Regions from separate parts of the Paenarthrobacter sp. AMU7 genome, predicted to be linked through region 1. Evidence: riboswitches for the same ligand, from Rfam matches in the RefSeq annotation. Region 1 holds a riboswitch; each other region holds the start of a gene.
The links. Region 1 has a riboswitch for thiamine pyrophosphate ahead of ABQM86_RS18920 (ECF transporter S component). Riboswitches for the same ligand answer to the same signal wherever they lie in the genome.
Positions count from the first base shown of each region.

Region 2: it holds a riboswitch for thiamine pyrophosphate, as region 1 does, so the genes downstream of both, thiC (phosphomethylpyrimidine synthase ThiC) here and ABQM86_RS18920 (ECF transporter S component) in region 1, are expected to answer to the same signal.
Region 3: it holds a riboswitch for thiamine pyrophosphate, as region 1 does, so the genes downstream of both, thiD (bifunctional hydroxymethylpyrimidine kinase/phosphomethylpyrimidine kinase) here and ABQM86_RS18920 (ECF transporter S component) in region 1, are expected to answer to the same signal.
Region 4: it holds a riboswitch for thiamine pyrophosphate, as region 1 does, so the genes downstream of both, thiO (glycine oxidase ThiO) here and ABQM86_RS18920 (ECF transporter S component) in region 1, are expected to answer to the same signal.

Region 1 is NZ_CP165735.1:4,118,091-4,122,015, reverse strand. It holds gene ABQM86_RS18945 (Na+/H+ antiporter subunit E) at 1-262, shown strand, start outside; gene ABQM86_RS18940 (monovalent cation/H+ antiporter complex subunit F) at 259-537, shown strand; gene mnhG (monovalent cation/H(+) antiporter subunit G) at 527-919, shown strand; gene ABQM86_RS18930 (DUF4235 domain-containing protein) at 1,019-1,279, opposite strand; gene ABQM86_RS18925 (NUDIX domain-containing protein) at 1,316-2,014, opposite strand; TPP riboswitch at 2,243-2,379, shown strand; gene ABQM86_RS18920 (ECF transporter S component) at 2,456-3,076, shown strand; gene ABQM86_RS18915 (ABC transporter ATP-binding protein) at 3,076-3,925, shown strand, end outside.
Region 2 is NZ_CP165735.1:2,766,196-2,770,120, reverse strand. It holds gene thiC (phosphomethylpyrimidine synthase ThiC) at 1-1,314, opposite strand, end outside; TPP riboswitch at 1,310-1,417, opposite strand; gene ABQM86_RS12765 (amidohydrolase family protein) at 1,502-2,584, shown strand; gene ABQM86_RS12760 (VOC family protein) at 2,662-3,534, shown strand; gene ABQM86_RS12755 (hypothetical protein) at 3,670-3,925, shown strand, end outside.
Region 3 is NZ_CP165735.1:2,676,805-2,680,729, forward strand. It holds gene rpmA (50S ribosomal protein L27) at 1-60, opposite strand, end outside; gene rplU (50S ribosomal protein L21) at 123-431, opposite strand; gene thiD (bifunctional hydroxymethylpyrimidine kinase/phosphomethylpyrimidine kinase) at 808-2,325, opposite strand; TPP riboswitch at 2,316-2,414, opposite strand; gene ABQM86_RS12310 (Rne/Rng family ribonuclease) at 2,550-3,925, opposite strand, start outside.
Region 4 is NZ_CP165735.1:3,112,287-3,116,211, forward strand. It holds gene ABQM86_RS14275 (thiazole synthase) at 1-206, opposite strand, end outside; gene thiS (sulfur carrier protein ThiS) at 211-447, opposite strand; gene thiO (glycine oxidase ThiO) at 444-1,709, opposite strand; TPP riboswitch at 1,705-1,823, opposite strand; gene thiE (thiamine phosphate synthase) at 1,851-2,534, shown strand; gene ABQM86_RS14295 (ferritin-like fold-containing protein) at 2,578-3,246, opposite strand; gene ABQM86_RS14300 (TM2 domain-containing protein) at 3,402-3,925, shown strand, end outside.

The sequences.
Region 1 (3,925 bases):
GCGCAGCCACTCTGACCTGATGGTGACGGCCACGGGGCACGTCATCTCGCTGATTCCGGGCTCGCTGGTGGTGGAGGTGGACCGGTCGACGTCCACGCTTTACCTGCACGCGCTCAATATCTACGAAGAAGCGGACATCGACAAAATTCGCGAGGAAGTCCAGATCATTGAAGCGCGGCTGATCCGGATCATGGGCACGCGCGAAGAAGTAGAAGCCCTCAACGCTGAAGTACGTCCGGGAATGGAAGGGGCAGCACGATGAAGGAGATCATCCTTGTGGTCACGGCGGTGATCCTCAGCCTGGCTGCCGCGGGCGCGATTGTCCGCATCGCGATCGGCCCTTCCCTGCTGGACCGCGTCCTGGCATCGGATGTCTTGCTGGCCATCCTGGGTGCTGCACTGGCGATCGACATGGCGATGAACAGGCACCTCAACAACCTGATGCTGCTGGTAGCCCTCGCGGTGATCGGATTCATCGGATCAGTGACCGTTGCACGTTTCGTGGCTGAACGGAGGGAACAGAACAATGAGTCCTGATGCCACCGGCGTGGATGTCGTGATCGATGCTGTCACCGCAGTTTTCCTGGTGGTGGGAGCCTTGATGTCCTTGGGTGCCGCCATCGGTTTGCTGCGATTCCCGGATCTCATGAGCCGCATGCACGCAGCCACCAAGCCCCAAGTGCTGGGACTGTTCCTCATGCTTGCTGCTATTGGCCTGCAGATGCGAACGTGGTGGGTTTGGCCGGTTCTGCTGGTGGCATGGATTTTCCAGTTGTTGACGGCACCTGTGTCCGCCCATATGGTGGGTCGCTCCGCCTACCGCACCAAACATGGCCACCGCGAGATGCTCACCAAGGACGAACTCGAGGCTGTTGTGCAACGGGCGGCTGCGGGGCAAGAACCCCGCAACGACCGCTAAAAGTCCCGGTCACACAAACGCGGAGTCGCCTTGCGTCCAATGGTTCATTCCATCAGGTGGAGGCAAAAGCGACCCCGCGTTGCTGTCTGTGGTTGCGGGCTAGACGATGTCGTGCGACTTAGCGAAACGTGCAATGGCACGCTGTGTGCCACGGCTGGCCAACACCTGAATCAAGGTGCTGACGAAGGCTGAGATCAGCGCAAAAGTCAGTGCTGAACGCAAGCTCGTTTCCATGTCGTCGTTGCCGAGGGGTGGTTTGTTGCCAGTTGCCTTTTCCCACCCTTTGTTGACGAGTTTGGTGCCTACGAAGCCCGCTCCGAGGCTTACTCCGGCACCGATCAGCTTGAAGAAGAGGTTCATGCCCCCAGCCTAGCCGTCCGTGGGCCGACTCCAGAGTCAGCGCCGGCTTTCGCGCTCTTTCAGGAACGCTGCCAAGGACCCAACAGGGGCCAGCACGGGAACAACGGGGTGCTCTGCCGACCAGGCAGCATCCACGGAATCAAACTCAGCGATTTCCTTGAGCAGGTAATAGGTGGGCGGCATCAGCTTCAGGGTCCCGGCCGCTTCCGCTTCCAGGATTCCGTCTACTGGCATCCACAACGATTGCCAGGCCTCCGTGGTTTGATGCTGCGGCTCGGCTCCCGGGGAAGGCCTGGCAACGTAGAAGTAGGTGTCAAAGCGCTTCGGCATGTCCGTAGGCGTGATCCAGTTGGCCCAAGGGCGGAGATCCGCGGCACTGATGCTGAGCCCGGACTCCTCCTGGACTTCGCGGATTGCGGCGGTGAGGACCGTCCCTGCGTTGGTTTCGGCCTGCGTTGAGGTGGCGCCGGTGGCGATGGAACTCGAACGCCAGGCGGCAGTGTGGCGTTGAAGCAGGTCCGCTGGGTAGTCCCAGCCTGACTCGTCCGCAGCATCCACCCGGCCGCCCGGGAAGACCACCATTCCGGCGGCGAAGTCCATGGTGCTGACCCGGTGCTGGACGAACGCCTCTATCCCGCCCGGGGCATCACGGAGCAGGATGACACTGGCAGCAAGCCGGGGCTCGGATATGGTGCCCTCGCCGGCAGGGTGATCCTGAATGGGTAGGTCCGTCATGAAAGTGCCCCTTTGCCGCGGTCGAGTCTGCTGGATCATTCTCTCAGGTCTCGTTGTGGGGCCGGGTGTACAGGCCAAAACCGGCGCGAGGGGTGCAGAGCGGGCCCCGCAACGCACGCAACCCCACGCACGGGCCCCCCGATCGCCCGATTGTGACCACCGGCCGGCATCGGACAGTCGCCCACAACACGGGCAGGTGTAAACTGAACCAGCCCATCAGGGCAGATTTGATAACGACAGGGGAGCGCCGCCGTCGGACCTTGCAGAGATGCAGGAGACGCGAGGGCGCTGAGAGTGCGGACAGCCGCAGACCCTCGAACCTGATCCGGTTAGTACCGGCGCAAGGGAGTCGAGCTTCTCAGAGTGTCCGGATCCAGGCGGCGCAGGCCGATGGGAAATCCGGGGAGCACTTTCCCCTCCTGTAACCTCAGGAGGCAGAAAATGACCACGGTAAACGTGAAGAAGACCAGTTATAACTGGCGTGTTGTAGACATCGTTGTGGCGGCATTGATCGCCATCGCAGGCGGCGTGATCTTCTGGGCCTGGTCCCAGGGCGCCGCGCTGGTATCCATCCCCATGAACGCGACGTATCCGCCGCTCACCGGCCTGATCGCCGGCGGCTGGATGATCCCCGCAGTCCTGGGAATGCTCATTATCCGCAAACCGGGCGCAGCGTTGTTCTGCGAAGCTGTCGCGGCCACCGGTGAGCTGATTATGGGTTCCCAATACGGCACCACCGTCCTGATTTCCGGTGTCCTGCAGGGTCTGGGCGCAGAGCTCATCTTCGCCGCTTTCCGGTACAAGAAGTTCAACCTGCCCACGGCCCTCCTAGCCGGCGCCGGTGCGGGCCTCTTCTGCGGCCTGAACGACTCCTTCCTCCCGTGGGGCTGGAACATCGCCTACGAGGCAGTGGACAAACTGGCGTACATCACTTTCACCACCATCTCGGGTGCCATCATCGCCGGCGCCCTGTCCTGGGTTGCCACCCGCGGCTTGGCTAAAACCGGCGTCCTGAGCTCCTTCGCATCGCGCAAGGCCGCGTCGGAGCCCGTCTTCAGCTGATGCCCGCCACGCAGAGCGGCAACAAGAACAGCAGCCCGGTGAGGCCTGCCGCCATCTCCGCCGAGGGCTGGGGTTGGCGGCATGCCGGCAGGTCCGCTCCCGCCATACATGGGCTTGACCTCCGGATTGAACCGGGCGAGCGGGTGTTGCTGCTGGGGCCTTCAGGCGCCGGCAAGTCCACACTGCTGCACGCCCTCGCGGGGGTGCTGGGTGACGAGGAAGACGACTCGGACGAGTCAGGTTCCCTGCTGATCGACGGCGTTGCTCCGCGGGAACAGCGGGGCCGCGCCGGTCTCATGCAGCAAGACCCCGAGACGCAGGTGGTCCTGTCGCGGGTTGGTGACGACGTCGCTTTCGGTGCGGAGAACCTTGCCGTGCCGCGAGAGGAGATCTGGGCCCGCGTCCATGAAGCGCTCGACGACGTCGGGTTGCGTACCGCCGCGGGCGGCGGATTGGCATTGGACCACCCGACGGCGGCGCTCTCCGGGGGGCAGAAGCAGCGCCTTGCGCTGGCGGGGATTCTCGCGATGCGTCCCGGCTTGATCCTCTTGGACGAACCCACGGCCAACCTGGATCCGGCCGGAGTGCTGGAGGTTCGGGATGCTGTTCGGCGTTGCCTGGACAAGACCGGCGCAACGCTGGTGGTGGTGGAGCACCGTGTGTCGGTGTGGAAGGACTTGGTGGACAGGATCGTGGTCCTGCAGCCGGGCGCCCTGGCGGCGGCGGGAACAGGCCAGGCAACGGGCGGGGTCCTTTTGGACGGCCCACCGGACAAGGTCCTGTCCGAGGCCCGCACCCTGTTGATGGCTGCCGGCGTTTGGGTGCCGGGGTACGTACCGGCCACCCGCC
Region 2 (3,925 bases), 1.4 Mb from region 1:
GTCATAACCAGGAGCCACATCCGTGACCAAGGGCCCAAGGGTGTAGAAAGGGGCTCCCTTGCACAGTTCCTGCTGGCGTTCCACATTTTCCCGGACCAGGTGGAACGGCACGTGGCCAGGTCCTTCCACCATCACCTGCACATCGAACTCCCACGCCCGCTGTGTCAGCTCGGCGAGGGTATCCAATTCGGCGAACTGGGCTGCGTCATTGGCATCGGCGGTTGCACCCGGGCGCAGGCCGTCGCCCAGGGAGAAGGCGACGTCGTACTGGGCGAAGATTTCGCAGAGCTCGTCAAAGTGCGTGTAGAGGAAGTTCTCCTGGTGGTGCGCCAGGCACCAACCCGCCATGATCGACCCGCCACGGGAGACAATTCCCGTGACCCGGTTGGCGGTCAACGGCACATAGCGCAGGAGCACGCCGGCGTGGATGGTCATGTAGTCCACGCCCTGCTCACATTGCTCGATCACAGTGTCCCGGAAAATCTCCCACGTCAGCTTGTTCGCCTCGCCGTTGACTTTCTCCAGCGCCTGGTAGATGGGGACCGTCCCGATCGGGACCGGGGAGTTGCGGATGATCCACTCCCGGGTGGTGTGGATGTCGTCCCCAGTGGAGAGATCCATGACGGTATCGGCACCCCATTGAGTGGCCCACTGCAGCTTGTCCACCTCTTCCGCGATGGAGCTCGTCACTGCTGAGTTGCCGATGTTGGCGTTAATTTTCACCAGGAAGGCTTTGCCGATGATCATCGGTTCTGACTCGGGGTGGTTGATGTTGTTCGGAATGATCGCCCGTCCTGCGGCAACTTCGCTGCGGACCAGCTCAACGTCACAGTTTTCCCGCAACGCGACGAACTGCATCTCGGGAGTCACCGTGCCCTGCTTGGCATAGTGCATCTGCGTGACGGTTTTACCTTCGACGGCGCGGCGGGGCACCGGTTGGGTGCCCTTCCACTCTGCTGATGCTTCCCCGCGCCGCACCGCTGACTTGCCGTCGTCCAGCAGGTTTCGCTCCCGTCCGCGGTAAGCCACGGTGTCACCGCGGGCTTCGATCCATGGAGCGCGGAAAGGCTCAAGCCCCACAACGGGATCACTGCCGGGGCCCGCAGTGCGGTACACCTGGAACGCCGGGTTGGCTGTGCCGTTGGGAGACGGTTCCAAGGCGATCTCGGTGACGGGCACCCGGATCCCGTGGTCCGGGTCCTCCAGGTAGGCCAATGAATGGGATGTCAGCGACTGGGTCACAGATTCCGGCGTCCTTGCGCTTGAGCCGGACGGGTTTTGGGCAGGGCTGTGCTGTGTTTTTGTGGTGCTCAAAGGATTACTCACTTCCTTCGCCGGCATTACCCGGACAGGTTCAACGGTCGCAGACTGCATCAGTCCGATCTCAGCCCCTGCAGGGGCCCCCGTGTGGTCGTAGACGAAGCTACCACAGCTCACAACGGGCACCCAGTCACATGAACGAACCAGCGTCCAGGACGCCGCTGCGGACTAGGCTTTTGATATGGCCACCATCATCGAATTCAGCGGATCTGTCCTTGTCTCGGCGGACGAAGAGCGCCAAGGGATGTGGTCTGTTGACGGAGTCCTGACGTTCGAACGCCCCACGGCCACACCGGACCTGGTGTTGGATGGCTGGGTCCTCCCGGGTTTCGTTGATGCCCACTGCCACATCGGTTTGGGTGTGGGTGGCGCCGTTGACGAGCGGACCACCCTTGCGCAGGCCCACGCTGACCTCGACGCCGGGACTCTGCTGATCCGGGATGCCGGATCACCAAGTGACACCCGTTGGGTCCAGCAACGTGCGGACGTTCCCCGGTTGATCCGGGCAGGTAGGCACATTGCCCGGAGCCGGCGGTACCTCCGCGGTTTGGGGCATGAAGTCGAACCCGGCCAACTCGTGGAGACCGTCCGGAAGGAAGCGCGGGATGGAGACGGGTGGGTCAAGTTGGTGGGGGACTGGATCGACCGTGGCGTGGGTGACCTCGCTGCCTCTTTCCCCGCCAAAATCGTCAAGGATGCCATCGCTGCCGCCCACGATGAAGGTGCCCGGGTGACGGCCCACTGCTTTGCCGAGGACACAGTGGACGACATGCTCGATGCAGGCATCGACTGCATCGAACATGCCACGGGCCTGCTGCCGCGACACATTCCGCGCTTGGTGGAGCAGTCCGTGCCGATCGTTCCCACCTTGGTCAACATCGCGACTTTCCCGGACATTGCTGCCCAGGCTGCCCCAAAGTTTCCTGACTATGCGGACCACATGGTGCGGCTTTGGGAGCGGCGGCGCGAGCGGGTGTTGGAGGCCTTTGAGTCAGGCGTGGCCATCTATGCGGGCACGGACGCCGGCAGCGTGATCAAGCACGGCAGGATCGCAGACGAAATGAAGGAACTGCACGACGCCGGCCTGCCGCCGGCCGCGGTCCTGGACGCCGCGGCGTGGCGTGCCCGGGAGTGGCTGGGGGCCGAGGGCATCAGCGAAGGGGCGGGTGCCGACGTCGTGTTGTGCTCCGAGGATCCCAGGATCGAGCTGGAAACTGTTTCCAGCCTCAAACACATCGTGCTGCGCGGTTCACTGGTCCGTTAGGAATAAATTGAAGCTTCAAGTAATTTAGAGAAGTAGAAAGGTGCTGATGAGGGGCACCTCGAACCCGGGAGCGTCACATGACCACACCACTCAGCCAGGATCTTCTGCCTGCCGAACTGACCATGGGCACCGTCATGCTCAAGGTCGGCAACATGGCTGTCATGAGCGACTACTATCAGCGTGCCCTTGGCCTTGACGTGGTGGCCGAGCAGGATGGCGGGCTCTACCTGGGGCGGCTCGGAAAGCCCGTGGTGCATCTTGCCCCGGCGTCCGGTCTCCAGATTCCAGGCCGTGGGGAGGCTGGCCTGTTTCACACGGCCATTCTGTTCCACGACCAGCCTTCATTGGCCGCCACCATTGCTACCGCCGCCGAGTACGAGCCCCGAGCTTTCGCGGGCAGTGCCGACCATCTGGTCAGCGAAGCGTTCTACTTTACCGATCCTGAAGGCAATGGCATTGAGCTCTACTACGACAAGCCGCGTGAACTCTGGCAGTGGGATGGCAGGAATGTGGTGATGGACAATGTTGCCTTGCCTCCGCAGCGATTCCTCGAGCAGCACCTGAGTGAAGCCGCGGTGACAGGGCAGCGCGAGGCAGCGGCCGGAATTGGACACGTCCACCTGCAAGTCGGTGACGTCGGAACTGCCCAACACTTCTACGTGGAAACCCTGGGCTTTGAGCGGACGGCGGGCTGGCATGGCCAGGCGTTGTTCGTTTCCGCCGGCGGCTACCACCACCACATGGCCATGAACGTGTGGAACAGCCGTGGCGCCGGGCCCCGCAAGGACACGCTGGGCCTGGGGGAAGTGCTCATTGAGGTCCCCGACGCCGACGACGTAGCGGCGCTTGCGGATCGCTTGAAGATCGCAGGAGTGCAGAACCACCACACCGGCGCCGAACTCCGGTTCGAGGATCCGTGGCGGAACAAACTGCGGGTTGCCGTCCGCTAAGCAGCGCCACTCCTGCTGCGCCGGCACACTCCCGTTGCGCCGCCCACTCCTGCATTAGGCTGGGCAGTGACGGCACGGATCCAACCGGGTTTTGTGCCGCCGCCCCGTCAGCACGAAGGAATGAGAGTACTTTCCATGGGCTTTGCCGAAATTTTTGTAGCCACCCACGATGAAGCACTCAAGAGGGCAGCGGCCCTGGATAAGGGCGCGGATGTCACCGGCCCCGCCGTCAGGATTGACGGCATTACCGATTTCGAAGTGGAGCAGCTGGGTGACCTTGCCGGCCAGGCGGTCCACGCAGCCGGTGCTGACTACGAACTTGCCCTGGTTGATGTCACCAGCGATGCGCTTCTGGGTGTCCCCGAAGCCATGGTGCGGGCCTTGGCCGAGC
Region 3 (3,925 bases), 1.4 Mb from region 1:
GTACTGTGCGTTGGAGTCACGACCGTTGCGAGTGGAACTCGCGCCTTTTTTGTGTGCCATGTGAAATGCCTGCCTCTAAATTTCTGGGGAAACTGAAAAACCTGAACAGCGGGTAACGAAAGTTACGCGATGCTGGTGATCTTGATCTTGGTCAGTTCCTGACGGTGACCCTGACGCTTCCGGTAGCCGGTCTTGTTCTTGAACTTCTGGATGACGATCTTCGGACCACGGAGGTCTTCGAGGATCTCAGCCGTCACCTTGACGTTGGCCAGTTCCGCAGCTGCGGAGGTGACCTTATCGCCGTCAACCAGGAGCAAGGCGGGCAGCTCAAGCGTGCTGCCGGCTCCACCGGGGACGCGGTTAAGCGTTACGTAGTCTCCAACGGAAACTTTTTCTTGGCGGCCGCCTGCGCGGACAATCGCGTACACCACTTGGGTACTCACTTCTCTCGACGTTTATAACTAAATTTGCGTGCGGAACCTGGAACCGAAATCAGGCTTGGTTCGCGCTGTGCCTCAACGCCGTGGACTTCTGATCGAAGTCCGCGAGTCATCCCTTGAACAATTCCAAGGGGCATAACCCAAGTGTTGGCGTAAGCACCGAAGATCAAGATTACGCTAGTTTGACCCTCGGCTGCAAATGAGGCCGGGTCCGGAGGCTACCACGTGACTTGCATCACCAGTTGTAACGGACTCTCCCGGCACCGTGCCCATACAGCCTACAGGGTTTGGGGCGATTAACGTGATTTGACCCGCGACGCGCTGGGGCGGTTTGAAACCCGGAGATAAAAAGCCCGGGCAGGAACGGTCAGGCGAACAGCCGGGGTGCGTCAAAGAACGCAGTTTCGTAGCGGCAGGACTGGGCAAAAGCCTCCACCATTGATGCCCGCTCCCCCTCGGAAGCTGCCGCTGCAGCGGCGTCCGTGAAATTGATCGCATTCTTGGTGGCTGCAGCAAACTCTTCATCGGCGTAAGTCCTGAGCCAGTCCGCGTAGGGATGCGCCGCCGGGGATCCCGCCTTCACGAACGATGCATGGAGCCGCTGGCCCACCTCTGCGTAGAGCCAGTAGCACGGCAGGATGGCCGCCAGCACCACGGAGTAGCTGCCGGTGGCCGAGGATGCCAGCAGGTGGTCCACGTAGGACTTCGTGACGGGTCCGGTCACCGAGGATGCCTCTCGGGTGCTGAGCCAGTTCCTGTGCAGTTCCGATTCGACCTCAAGGCACTGCTGTGACGCTTTGGCCCAGAACAGTTGCTCCTCCTCCGTGGGGGCAAGGGCGCCCGCACGCGCCAGGACCCTGGAATACCCGTTGAGGTAGAGGGCGTCCTGCGCGAGGTAGTAATTGAACGCAGCCTCCGGGAGGTCGCCCGATTGCAGGCCGTCAATAAAGCTGAGCTTGTAGATTGCCTCGAGCTCCGGAGCAGCTTCCTTCCACAGCGCCGCGGCAAATTGCCCCGGCCTCAGGACCTGATGGTGGTGGAAATGGTGGACCGGCCCGTTTCCCTGGCCTACGTCGAGGCTGTCCGAATGCAGCAGCGCCTGAAGCAACCACGGCTTGACTTCGCGCAGGGAAGCTTCCCAATCGCCGGTGCGGGCCTGGACCGTGGCCAGAGCCGACGACAACGAACAGCCCGTGCCGTGGCTGTTCTTCGTTTCCATGCGGGGTCCGGCTACCTCGATGACGTCCTGCCGCAGGAGGCCGCTGGTGTTAACCAGGGCATCCGGGCATTCCGCCCCTGCCAGGTGTCCGCCCTTCACCAGGACCGTGGTGCCGCACTCAGCAGCCAGTCGCTTGCCCTGGTTCAACGCCGAATCCCAGTCAGCAGCTTCAGGCTCCCCCAACAGCATGGCAAGCTCCGGGAGGTTCGGGGTAATAAGGTCCGCCAACGGCAGCAGAGCGCGCAGGGCCTGCTCGGCAGACCCTCGCAGGAGGCGGTCGCCGCTGGTGGCCACCATCACCGGGTCAAGGACCACGACGCCGGGACGCACCGACTCAAGCCAGCTGCGGACCTCATCGATCACCGCAGCGTCACCCAGCATGCCGATCTTGACGGCATCGATGGCGATGTCCGTGCTGATGGATTCCAACTGCTGTCGCAGGAACTCCACCGGAGGAACATGGACAGCACTGACGCCCAGCGTGTTTTGGGCCGTCAACGCGGTGATCGCCGACATGCCGTAGCCGCCCTGCGCCGCAATGCTCTTCAGGTCAGCCTGGATACCGGCACCGCCGGAGGGGTCCGAGCCCGCGATACTCAGTACCCGGGGCGTTTCCCGGCCGCAAACAGCCAGAGGGTACACAGAAGAATACGACGATGACGTCATGGGGACATCCCTTCGCCGGTGCTAACCGGACAGGTTCAACGGGTCTGGATCTCAGCCGGGCCCTATGCCCGGCACCCCGTGTCAATCCCCAGCGTAGCCGGGAAGCAGCACGGCCCGGGAACTGCACTCCGCAGAAGACCGGTTATGACCGCTGTGAGCAGACAGCAAAGGGCCCCGCAGTACCCGCCTGTGGCGGTTACTGCGGGGCCCTTGCGGATCGGGTCCTAGAGCTCCGAAGCGGGAACACCAACCCCAAGGATGATGGGTTCCTCGGACGCTGCCTTCTTGGCAGGCTCCGCCGGTGCTTTGGCCTGGTGTGCAGTTCCACGCGCTGCGGTAGCAGTTACCTCGTGGTGCTCAACGCTGGTCTCGTTGGCTGCACCCTGGGCGCGGCTCGCACTGCGGTTGCGGCGCCCCCGGCGGGACTTCGACGCCGAAGCAGCTTCAGGGTCCTCGTCCACGGGCCCCGCCACGGCGGCTGCAGGTGCAGCGGCTGCCTTGGAAGGAACCACGGTTTCGGGCTTCGCCTCGGGTGCTGCGCCAAGGTGGGAGAACGCTTCGGCCAGGAGATCCAGGCTCATGGCAGGCTTGGCGGCAGGCGGTTCCTCGTGGTGTTCCCCGAAAGGCAAGGCCACTTCTTCGCCGCCGAATCGCAGAACCGGTGTGGACCGTGTGTCACGCACCGATGCTTCCCGGTCTGATTCGGGGTCGGCGTGCTCTCCGGCCTCCGGCTGTGATGCGGCAGGCGCCTGGTGCTGGCCGGCCGCCCGTGCCTGCTCTTCTGCACGGTGAACTTCGTCATCGTGGAGGTGGGCAGCGTGGGCGGCAGCAGCGATCGTCGCCAGCGCAGCGCGGGTTGCCTCTGCCTTGGCCTGCTTGGCAGGATCCTGCGGCTCGGAAGCCGCGGGAGGTGCGGCAGGGGCGGAAGCAGTGCTGTGGACCTGCGCGGGAGCCTCGGCGACAGCCTGTCCCCCGCCCTTGCCACGGCGGCGCTTGCGTTCTGTTCGGGCTGTGGGTTGTTGCGCCTCAGTGTGGGGGCGGTGGTGCTCGGCAGCCACAACGTTGGCGCGACGGTGCTCCACCGGTTCATCGTGGGTGACCACGCCGCGGCCTGCACAGTGCTCGCACTGCTCACCGAAGACCTCAAGGAGGCCGGTACCCATGCGCTTGCGGGTCATCTGGACAAGGCCCAGTGACGTCACTTCAGCCACTTGGTGCTTGGTGCGGTCGCGGCCAAGGCACTCAACCATACGGCGGAGGACGAGGTCGCGGTTGGACTCAAGGACCATGTCGATGAAGTCGATGACAATGATGCCGCCGATGTCACGCAGGCGAAGCTGGCGAACTACTTCCTCAGCAGCTTCGAGGTTGTTCTTGGTGACGGTTTCTTCAAGGTTTCCACCGCTGCCGGTGAACTTACCGGTGTTGACGTCCACCACGGTCATGGCTTCGGTGCGGTCGATGACCAGCGAACCACCGGATGGGAGGAAGACCTTGCGTTCCAGTGCCTTGTGGATCTGCTCGTCAATGCGCCAGGCACCGAAGATGTCCTGGTCCTTGGTCCACTTCTCGAGGCGGCCCACAAGGTCGGGGGCAACGT
Region 4 (3,925 bases), 1.0 Mb from region 1:
ACCAGGAGTTGGAAGAGGGATCCTGTTTCAGCGGGTGAGTAGCGCCTCATGGCTACTGTGGTGAGCTCTGTCCCGGACGCCAGGAGCGCAGCGCCCAGACCGTCCAGGCTCGGGGCACCTCCCGTCCCCATGATCAGGCGGGATCCGAAGTGGACGCCGTCGATCACCAGGGCGTCAGTAATGACCTCTGTGTTTGCTGTCGTCATGAAGTCAGCCTCCTTGGACTGCGGTAACAAGTTCGAGTTCATCCCCGTCGGCGAGCGCCGTTGCGGACCATTGGCTGCGTGGCACCACCTCGGAATTGCGGGCGACGGCGACGCCCAGCTTGCCACCGTCGGCTGCCTGTCCGCGGTGGTCCAGAGCGCGGCCGGTGACGGCCGTGACCAGGGTGCTGACTGAAGCATCCTCCGGCACGGCGTGATCGGATCCGTTGAGTTTGATGTTCATGTTGTTTCCTTGCTGGGAGCGTGTGCCGGCGTAAGCGCCAGCGCTGTGGATGAAGTGGCCGCGAAGCGGTCCGGGGAAAATGATGCCCACCGGGGGTCCGACGTGCCGTTGATCAGCCCGCCCACGATCCGTGCGGCCGCGGGCGTCAGGAGGACACCATGCCGGAAGAATCCTGTGGCGATCACCAGACCATCAACATCCCCCCGGGGGCCAACGACCCGTCCAAGCAGCGGTGCGTTGTCCGGAGTGCCGGGGCGGGCCCGGGCCGTTGCTTCGAGCAGCTCAAGTTCCGCCACTGCGGGGACCAGGGCCTGGGCGTCCCGCAATAACTGGTAGACGCCCCCGGCTGAGACCGCGTTGGACGCTGCCGACAGTCCGTCCTCGCGCTGGGTGGCCCCGATGACTACAGTGCCGTCGTCCCGGGGCACGATGTAGACGGGCACTCCACGGACCATCCCACGGACGGTGGAGGTGAGCAGGGGCCGGAGGTGTTCAGGCACCCGAAGCCTGAGGATGTCGCCATATACCGGCCGCAGGGGAAGGCTGAGCCCGTCGGGGAGCCCTTCCAGGTCTGCCGCACCCAGTCCGTTGGCGACCACCGTTTCGGTGGAGTGGACAGCGGCGCCGGACTCGAGTTCCACTCCTGAGACCCGCCCTCCGTCCCAGAGCAAGCGGCGCGCCGTGGAAGTCATGGCAAACCCATCGTCGGCGCCCGAAACCCACGTGTAGTCGCTGGCCGCGTGGCGTGCCAGTCCCGAGAGCAGGCATGCCGCCAGCTTGCGGGGATCGACCTGATGGTCGGCGGGAACGTCGAAGGCACTGGAAATTTGGGGGCTGAGGAGGGGTTCGCGATCCCGGGCGTCGCGCAGGGACAACGGCTCGACCCCCAGGCCCGCAGCAAGCTGTACCGCACGGAGGTCTGCCAGTGCCCTGCGGTCCGCGGCATCGGCACCCACGGCAAGTGTCGGCGTCGTGCGGTATCCGGTGTCTTCCCCTCCGCGGGGCAGGCTTGCCGCGAAAGACGGCCACAGCCGGGACGATTCGAGCATCAACTCCAGGAGATCTTCCTCCTGGTAGTGAAATTCGCTCACGGGGGCAAGCATTCCGGCGGCAGCAAACGTAGCCCCCGAAGCCGGTGCGGGGTCGATCACCACCACGGAGCGGCCAAGTCGCCGCGCTTCGCGGGCGATGCCCAGCCCGATGACGCCGCCGCCAATGACGGCCACGTCGGCCTGGAGCGGGGTTTGGCGGGGAACTGCCATTGCGCGTTTCCTTCCCTACGCCGGTACTAGCCGGATCAGGTCAAGCGGTCGGCTCTTAAGCCCTCTCAGCCGGACAGTCATATGACGAACGTCGCGGCTCCCGCAGTACGTGCCCAGTTTAGAGGAACTACTCTGGGTTCCATGACCCAGACTGATGCCCTCGCCACCGCCCGCTTGTATCTGTGCACCGATGCGCGGAAACGGCAAGGCGATTTTGAAGACTTTGTGGACGCCGCGTTCGAGGGCGGCGTGGACATCATCCAGCTGCGCGACAAGACCCTCGAAGCTGCCGAGGAATTGGAGTTGCTGGCGGTCCTGCAGGGAGTTGCGCAACGTCATGGACGGCTGTGGGCTGTCAACGATCGAGCCGACGTTGCCAGTGTTTCCGGGGCTCCGGTGTTCCACATCGGGCAAAAGGACCTCCCGTTGAAGGTGGCCCGGACATTGCTTCCGGAGTCCGTCACGATCGGTCTTTCCACCCACTCCCCCGAGCAGGTGAATGCCGCCATCGCGGCATCACCGGGACAGGGGGGCCTGGACTATTTCTGTGTAGGACCCGTCTGGGCGACACCCACCAAACCCGGCCGCGAAGCCGTGGGACTGGACCTGGTCACATATGCCGCAGAAGCGAGCAAGCGTGCAGTCGAGACCACCGACGGCGCCGTGAACCTGCCATGGTTCGCCATCGGAGGGATCGATCTCAGCAACGTAGAGCAGGTGCGGGCCGCAGGAGCCACCCGGATCGTCGTGGTCCGCGCCATCACCGAGGCTTCGGATCCGACGACGGCAGCCAAGTCGCTGCTGGAGGCGCTGGACGCAGCCTGAGCCTGGCCGTTGGAGCCTTTCAGGCATAAGCCCGGTCATACCGCTAGGCAGTGAGGCCCAGCGCCGTCATCCGGCGGGCATGACGCCCGGCGAGCTCGCCTGTCAGTCTTTTAATTGCGGCGCGGGCATCGCCACCACTTTTTAGTGCCGGCCCCAACTGTGGGTGCTCAGTCCCTACCCTCTGCGCCTGTGTCAGCGCTTCCCCCACCAGCCGGCGGCCCCACAACGCCAGCCGTGAGGCCAGTCGTGGGTCATCGGCCAAGGCCCGCCGCAGCAGGACACGAAGTACCTCGGTTGCCTGGTCGGGGGAGGCAACCCGGTCCACGAACTGCTGCGTTGTTCCATCGAGGAAAGTGGCGACAGCCCGGTAGAAGTCCGAGGAAACGGTGTCGATGACGTAAGCCTTCATCACGGATTCGAACCAGTCCCCGGGCTTGGTGCGTTCATGGAAGTGGTCAAAGGAACGCTGGAACGGCAGCATGGCTTCCTCCGGATCGAGGCCCATTTCAGCGAGCCGATCGCTCAGCAGCGCGAAGTTTCCGTACGCACCGACGGCAATTTTTGCCAGCACTGAACGGTCATGGAGTGAGGGGGCGTATCGGGAATCGAACGAAAGCCGGCCGAAAGCCGACAACTCGCCGTAGGCCATGGCGCCCAGGAGTTCCGCGGCGAGTTGTCCGGCAGAAGGTGCGACGTCCGTCGAAATGCCCATAATCCAAGACTATCCCCGGCTCTCCACACCCCGCCCGCGGAGATTGCCTTCAGCAGCGTTGGTCCCACTAGGCTGACTGGAAGTGAGTTGACTGTCTGGCGTGCCCGCAGGCCGCGTGTCCTCCTCCTCGCACCCACTCCCCCGAAGGATGATCAATGACTAATCCGAGCTACCCGCCCGCGCCCCACAACAGGAACGGTGCCCCACCAGTTCCCCCTGCACCCGGTGCTTTCGACGCCCAGTACCAAGGCGGACCCCAGACGTACCAGTCCGGCCCGGATTCCAGCCCTTATGGTGTTCCCGGCACGGGTACTCCGGCCAAGTCCTTCATGGTCACGTGGATCCTCTCCTTGCTCCTTGGTGGCCTCGGTGTTGACCGCTTTTACTTGGGAAAGATCGGGACCGGCATTGCCAAACTGCTCACTGCGGGCGGACTCGGCATCTGGTCCATCGTGGACCTCATCATCACGCTGACCGGCAACGCACGTGATAAGGAAGGCCGCCCGCTGCAGGGTTATCCGGAAAACAAGAAGAAGGCCTGGATCATCACGCTCGTTGTCTGGCTCGCCGGCCTGGTTGTTGGGATCGTGTCCACGGTGTTGTCTTTGACGCTGGTGGCTGCCGCGGTCCAGGGACAGGCCACGCCTGTCCCTGCCGCACCGTCAGCTTCACAGGAGGC